2 regions of the Streptomyces sp. NPDC001941 genome follow, and region 2 is predicted to be linked to the other one. Evidence: predicted binding sites of a transcription regulator. Region 2 holds the regulator's gene; the other holds the start of a gene.
The links. The regulator HrcA, encoded in region 2, represses chaperone genes, less so after heat shock. The targets are predictions, from matches to a motif close to TTNGCACTCNGNNNNNCNGAGTGCNAA.

Region 1: the regulator HrcA is predicted to act here: its motif matches at 1,741-1,767, upstream of groL (chaperonin GroEL).

The regions. Positions count from the first base shown of each region.
Region 1 is NZ_JBEOYE010000017.1:42,924-46,329, forward strand. Features, by position in the region: gene thrC (threonine synthase) at 1-599, shown strand, start outside; gene ABT160_RS14835 (MoaD/ThiS family protein) at 644-922, shown strand; gene ABT160_RS14840 (cold-shock protein) at 1,333-1,536, shown strand; gene groL (chaperonin GroEL) at 1,929-3,406, shown strand, end outside.
Region 2 is NZ_JBEOYE010000001.1:145,273-148,678, reverse strand. Features, by position in the region: gene dnaJ (molecular chaperone DnaJ) at 107-1,243, opposite strand; gene hrcA (heat-inducible transcriptional repressor HrcA) at 1,244-2,260, opposite strand; gene ABT160_RS00580 (MBL fold metallo-hydrolase) at 2,426-3,154, shown strand; gene ABT160_RS00575 (DUF3097 domain-containing protein) at 3,165-3,406, shown strand, end outside.

The DNA.
Region 1 (3,406 bases), on a different contig from region 2:
AGGGCTCCAAGACCCTGGCGTACGAGATCTGCGAGCAGCTCGGCTGGGTCATCCCCGACCAGCTGGTCATCCCGATCGCCTCCGGCTCCCAGCTCACGAAGATCGACAAGGGCCTCCAGGAGCTGATCAAGCTGGGCCTGGTCGAGGACAAGCCGTACAAGATCTTCGGCGCCCAGGCCGAGGGCTGCTCCCCGGTGTCCGCCGCCTTCAAGGCCGGGCACGACGTGGTGCGCCCGCAGAAGCCGAACACCATCGCCAAGTCCCTCGCCATCGGCAACCCGGCCGACGGCCCCTACGTCCTGGACATCGCCCGCCGCACCGGCGGCGCGGTGGAGGACGTGAACGACGAGCAGGTCGTCGACGCCATCAAGCTGCTCGCCCGCACCGAGGGCATCTTCGCCGAGACGGCGGGCGGCGTGACCGTCGGCGTGACCCGCAAGCTGGTGGAGGCCGGGCTCCTCGACCCGACCCTGACCACGGTGGTCCTCAACACCGGTGACGGCCTGAAGACCCTGGACGCGGTGGCCGACACCTCCCAGGCCACGGCCACCATCAAGCCCTCGCTGGACGCCTTCCGCGCCGCGGGCCTGGCCCACTGACACCCGACGCACCCTTCCCGAGGCTTCCCGAGAGGTACCGCACCATGAGCGTGAACGTCCGCATCCCCACCATCCTGCGCACCTACACCGGCGGCCAGTCCGAGGTCCCGGCCGAGGGCGCCACCCTCGCCGAGGTCATCGCCGACCTGGAGAAGAACCACGCGGGCATCGCCGCCCGCGTCCTGGACGACCAGGGCAAGCTGCGCCGCTTCGTGAACGTGTACGTGAACGACGACGACGTCCGCTTCGAGCAGGGCCTCGACACCGCCACCCCGGACGGCGCGGGCGTCTCGATCATCCCCGCCGTCGCCGGTGGCTGCTGACCACACCGCGTGACCCGTATTGCCCCCTCCGCGAGAGAAGCGGAGGGGGCAATTCTGCATGGTTGAACGCGATAGAGTGTGGGAAGCCCCTTCCGCTGCCCGTGCCACGCGCATATCCGAGTGCGCCCCTCGCGCGACAAGAAGCAGCCAAAGTGTTCGAGCACGTTGCCCCTTATGTGGTTTTTGCCGGGCCCGACTTGCCCTGGAATTCAAGGAATTCACCGCATTCTTCCGATGGGCCGTGCCCAGAATTCTCGTCCGATTGACCTGTTGCAGACGGCAGTTGGACAGATACATTCAGCGGCGGTCGACGCGTTCCGGCGCACGTCCGCTACCTGTCGGCGGGCGAGGTCTGACCCGGGCCCGCGAAGTGCGGTCCTGTGCAAGGGCCAGTAATAGGGGAGTTAGGCATGGCTCAGGGCACCGTCAAGTGGTTCAACGCGGAGAAGGGGTACGGCTTCATCGCGGTCGACGGTGGTGCGGATGTATTCGTCCACTACAGCGCGATCCAGATGGACGGGTACCGCACCCTTGAAGAGGGTCAGCGGGTCGAATTCGAGATCTCGCAGGGCCAGAAGGGGCCGCAGGCGGACATGGTCCGCGTAGCCGGCTGAAGCGCCGACTGACTGCAGCAACGTGAGAAGGGCCCGCGTCCACCGGACGCGGGCCCTTCCGCTTGCCCGGGGGACGCGTCCCGGGGCGCGACCCGGGGGCGCCGACCCCGGGTCGCGGCCGGGTCCGGGCCGGGTCCGGGCCGCGTCCGGACCGTGCCCCGGCCGGGTCCGCTCGCACGTCGAGAGGGCAGCTCCTCGAAGTCGCTTGCACTCTCCTAGGGCGAGTGCTAATCATTGGCGTTAGCACTCTCCGAGTGAGAGTGACAGAACTTGGATCGGTCCTGTGAGGTCGGCGACCCGGGTGGGAAGGAACCACACGGCGAGCCGGCCGTCCGTCGCGGGCACGGGTGCCGATCCGGAGAAATCCACCCCGTCCGGGAGGACCACTTCACATGGCCAAGATCATCGCGTTCGACGAGGAGGCCCGGCGCGGCCTGGAGCGCGGCATGAACCAGCTCGCCGACGCCGTCAAGGTCACCCTTGGCCCCAAGGGTCGCAACGTCGTCCTTGAGAAGAAGTGGGGCGCCCCCACGATCACCAACGATGGTGTGTCCATCGCCAAGGAGATCGAGCTGGAGGACCCGTACGAGAAGATCGGCGCCGAGCTGGTCAAGGAAGTCGCCAAGAAGACGGACGACGTCGCCGGCGACGGTACGACCACCGCCACCGTCCTCGCCCAGGCGCTCGTCCGCGAGGGCCTGCGCAACGTGGCCGCCGGTGCCAACCCGATGGCCCTCAAGCGCGGCATCGAGAAGGCCGTCGAGGCCGTCTCCGGCGCCCTGCTGGAGCAGGCCAAGGACGTGGAGACCAAGGAGCAGATCGCCTCCACCGCCTCCATCTCCGCCGCCGACACCCAGATCGGCGAGCTCATCGCCGAGGCCATGGACAAGGTCGGCAAGGAAGGCGTCATCACCGTCGAGGAGTCGCAGACCTTCGGTCTGGAGCTCGAGCTCACCGAGGGCATGCGCTTCGACAAGGGCTACATCTCGGCGTACTTCGCGACCGACATGGAGCGTATGGAGGCGTCCCTGGACGACCCGTACATCCTCGTCGTCAACTCCAAGATCTCCTCGGTCAAGGACCTGCTCCCGCTCCTGGAGAAGGTCATGCAGTCGGGCAAGCCGCTGCTGATCATCGCCGAGGACGTCGAGGCCGAGGCCCTGTCGACGCTGATCGTCAACAAGATCCGCGGCACCTTCAAGTCCGTCGCCGTCAAGGCCCCGGGCTTCGGCGACCGCCGCAAGGCCATGCTGAACGACATCGCCATCCTCACCGGCGGCACGGTCATCTCCGAGGAGGTCGGCCTCAAGCTCGAGAACGCCGGCCTGGACCTGCTGGGCCGCGCCCGCAAGGTCGTCATCACCAAGGACGAGACCACCATCGTCGACGGTGCCGGCGAGAGCGAGCAGGTCGCCGGTCGCGTGAACCAGATCCGCGCCGAGATCGAGAACTCGGACTCGGACTACGACCGCGAGAAGCTCCAGGAGCGCCTGGCGAAGCTGGCCGGCGGCGTGGCCGTCATCAAGGCCGGTGCCGCCACCGAGGTCGAGCTCAAGGAGCGCAAGCACCGCATCGAGGACGCCGTGCGCAACGCGAAGGCGGCCGTCGAGGAGGGCATCGTCGCCGGCGGTGGCGTGGCCCTGCTGCAGGCCTCCTCGGTCTTCGAGAAGCTGGAGCTGTCGGGTGACGAGGCGACCGGCGCCAACGCCGTGAAGCTCGCCCTGGAGGCCCCGCTCAAGCAGATCGCCGTCAACGGTGGCCTGGAGGGTGGCGTTATCGTCGAGAAGGTGCGCAACCTTCCCGTCGGCCACGGCCTGAACGCCGCCACCGGTGAGTACGTCGACATGATCGCCGAGGGCATCATCGACCC
Region 2 (3,406 bases):
CGCCCGATCTCCGTGACCGAATCGACCCGGGTACGCGGAAGGGCCCGGGTACGCGGAAGGGCCCCGCGGCGGCTGCCGCGGGGCCCTCCGGGAGACGAGCGGTGGGTCAGCGCCCGTTGAAGGCGTCCTTCAGGCGCGAGAACAGCCCCTGCTGCCCCGGCTGGAACTGGCCGGTGGGCCGCTCCTCGCCGCGCAGCTTCGCCAGCTCGCGCAGCAGCCGCTCCTGCTCCGGGTCCAGCTTGGCCGGCGTGGTCACCTCGACGTGCACGATCAGGTCGCCCCGGCCGCCGCCGCGCAGGTGCGTGACGCCGCGCTCGTGCAGCGGGATCGACTGCCCGGACTGGGTGCCCGGACGGATGTCGACCTCCTCGACGCCGTCGAGCGTCTCCAGCGGCACCTTGGTGCCGAGCGCGCCCGCGGTCATCGGGATGGTGACGGTGCAGTGCAGGTCGTCCCCGCGCCGCTGGAAGACCGCGTGCGGCAGCTCGTGGATCTCCACGTACAGGTCGCCGGCGGGGCCGCCGCCGGGGCCGACCTCGCCCTCGCCCGCGAGCTGGATGCGGGTGCCGTTGTCGACGCCGGCCGGGATCTTCACGGTGAGCGTGCGGCGCGAGCGGACCCGGCCGTCACCGGCGCACTCCGGGCAGGGGGTCGGCACGACCGTGCCGAAGCCCTGGCACTGCGGGCACGGCCGCGAGGTCATGACCTGGCCCAGGAAGGACCGGGTGACCTGCGAGACCTCGCCCCGGCCGCGGCACATGTCGCACGTCTGCGCCTGGGTGCCGGGCGCGGCGCCCTCACCGGAGCAGGTGGTGCAGACGACGGCCGTGTCGACCTGGATGTCCTTGGTGGTGCCGAAGGCCGCCTCGCCGAGCTCGACCTCCAGGCGGATCATGGCGTCCTGGCCGCGGCGGGTGCGCGAGCGCGGGCCGCGCTGCGAGGCCGTGCCGAAGAAGGCGTCCATGATGTCGGAGAAGTTGCCGAAGCCACCGGCGCCGAAGCCGCCCGCGCCCCCGCCGCCGTTCGCCGACAGCGGGTCGCCGCCGAGGTCGTAGACCTGCTTCTTCTGGGGATCGGAGAGGACCTCGTAGGCCGCGTTGATCTCCTTGAAGCGCTCCTGCGTCTTCGGGTCCGGATTGACGTCCGGGTGGAGTTCGCGGGCGAGCCTGCGGAAGGCCTTCTTGATCTCGTCCTGGGACGCGTCGCGGCGCACGCCGAGTACGGCGTAGTAGTCCGTGGCCACTTACGACTCCGCCAGGATCTGTCCGACGTAACGTGCCACTGCGCGTACCGCTCCCATCGTTCCGGGGTAGTCCATGCGGGTCGGTCCGACCACGCCTAGTTTGGCGACGGCCTCGTCGCCCGAACCGTAGCCCACCGCGACGACCGACGTGGAAGTCAGTCCCTCGTGGGCGTTCTCGTGCCCGATGCGCACGGTCATGCCCGAGTCCTTGGCCTCGCCCAGCAGCTTGAGGAGCACGACCTGCTCCTCGAGCGCTTCGAGCACCGGCCGGATCGTCAGTGGGAAGTCGTGTCCGAAGCGGGTGAGATTGGCGGTGCCGCCGATCATCAGCCGCTCCTCGTGCTCCTCGACCAGGGTCTCGAGGAGCGTGGCGAGCACCGCCGAGACGGTGCCCCTGTCCTCCTGCTCGAAGGACTCGGGCAGGTCCTGGACCAGCTGCGGGACGTCCGCGAAGCGGCGCCCGACGACCCGGCTGTTGAGCCGGGCCCGCAGGTCCGCCAGGGACGTCTCGCCGAACGGCGCCGGGCAGTCGACCAGGCGCTGCTCGACCCGTCCGGTGTCGGTGATCAGGACCAGCATCAGGCGCGCGGGGGCCAGCGAGAGCAGCTCCACGTGCCGCACCGTCGAACGGGTCAGCGACGGGTACTGCACGACGGCGACCTGCCGGGTCAGCTGCGCCAGCAGCCGGACCGTGCGGCCCACCACGTCGTCCAGGTCCACGGCGCCGTCCAGGAAGTTCTGGATCGCCCGTCGTTCCGGTGTGGACAGGGGCTTGACCCCCGCCAGCTTGTCCACGAACAGGCGGTAGCCCTTGTCCGTGGGGATCCGGCCCGCGCTGGTGTGGGGCTGGGCGATGTACCCCTCCTCCTCCAGCGCGGCCATGTCGTTGCGCACGGTCGCGGGCGAGACACCGAGCTTGTGGCGCTCGGTCAGCGCCTTGGAGCCGACCGGCTCCTCGGTGCCCACGTAGTCCTGGACGATGGCGCGCAGGACTTCCAGTCTGCGTTCACTGAGCATCGCGCACACCTCCAGTGGTCGTTCGCCTTCGCCGCTTTCCTTGGCACTCGCCCTGTTCGAGTGCCAGCGGGCCCCGGCCAGTGTACGGCGGCCGGGATCGCTCGTGGCAAGGCGGCCGGCCACGCTACCGCGCGCGGCCCCGGTCGTTGCCGCTAGCGTCGTCGCATGGACGTGCGATGGGAAGGGGCGGGCTGGGAACGGCTCGCGGCGGGGGTCGGCAGGCGCAGGCTCCCTGGCTGGGACGCCACCGCCGGCCTGGTGGCGGGGGGCACGGGGGTGCTGCTGTACGACACGGGGTCCTCGCTGCGCGAGGGTTCGGAGCTGCGGGCGCAGGCACAGCGGCTGACCGGCCGCAAGGTGACCCATGTCGCACTCAGCCACCCCCATTTCGACCACGTGCTCGGCACCGCGGCCTTCTCGGGGGCGCAGGTGTACGGCGCTGTGGGCGTCGACGAGCTGATGCTGCGGGAGCGCGAGGTGCTGCGCGAGGACGCGGTGCGCCAGGGCCTGGCGCGGGACGCGGCGGAGGAGGCGGCGGACGTGCTGGTGGTGCCGCGCCACCTGGTCAGCGGGGAGACGACGGTGGACCTGGGCGACCGCAGGGTGCTGCTGGCGAACGTCGGCCCCGGCCACTCGGGGCACGACCTGGCGCTGTTCGTGCCGGGCGGGCCGGGGGAGCCGGAGGTGGTGTTCTGCGGGGACCTGGTGGAGGAGTCGGGCGAGCCGCAGGCGGGCCCGGACGCGCTGCCCGCGCGCTGGCCCGACGCGCTGGACCGGCTGCTCGCGCTGGGCGGGGAGGACGCGGTGTACGTGCCCGGGCACGGGGCGGCCGTGGACGCCGCCTTCGTCCGCCGTCAACGCGATGAGCTGGCACGGCGCTTCGCGGTGTCATAACGTCACGCGAATGCGCAGCTACGACCCCGACCTGACCCCGCCCTGGAAGAAGACGGCCCCCGCGCCGGAGGTCCCCGCGGACCGCGACCTCGTCGTCGAGGAGGTCACGACGGGCTTCTGCGGTGCGGTGGTCCGCTGCGAGGCGGGCACGGTGACGCTGGAGGACCGCTTCGGCAAGCACCGGGTGTTCCCGCTGGAGCCGCGCGGCTTCCTCCTGGAGGGCCGGGTCGTCACCCTGGTCCGCCCCGCCGC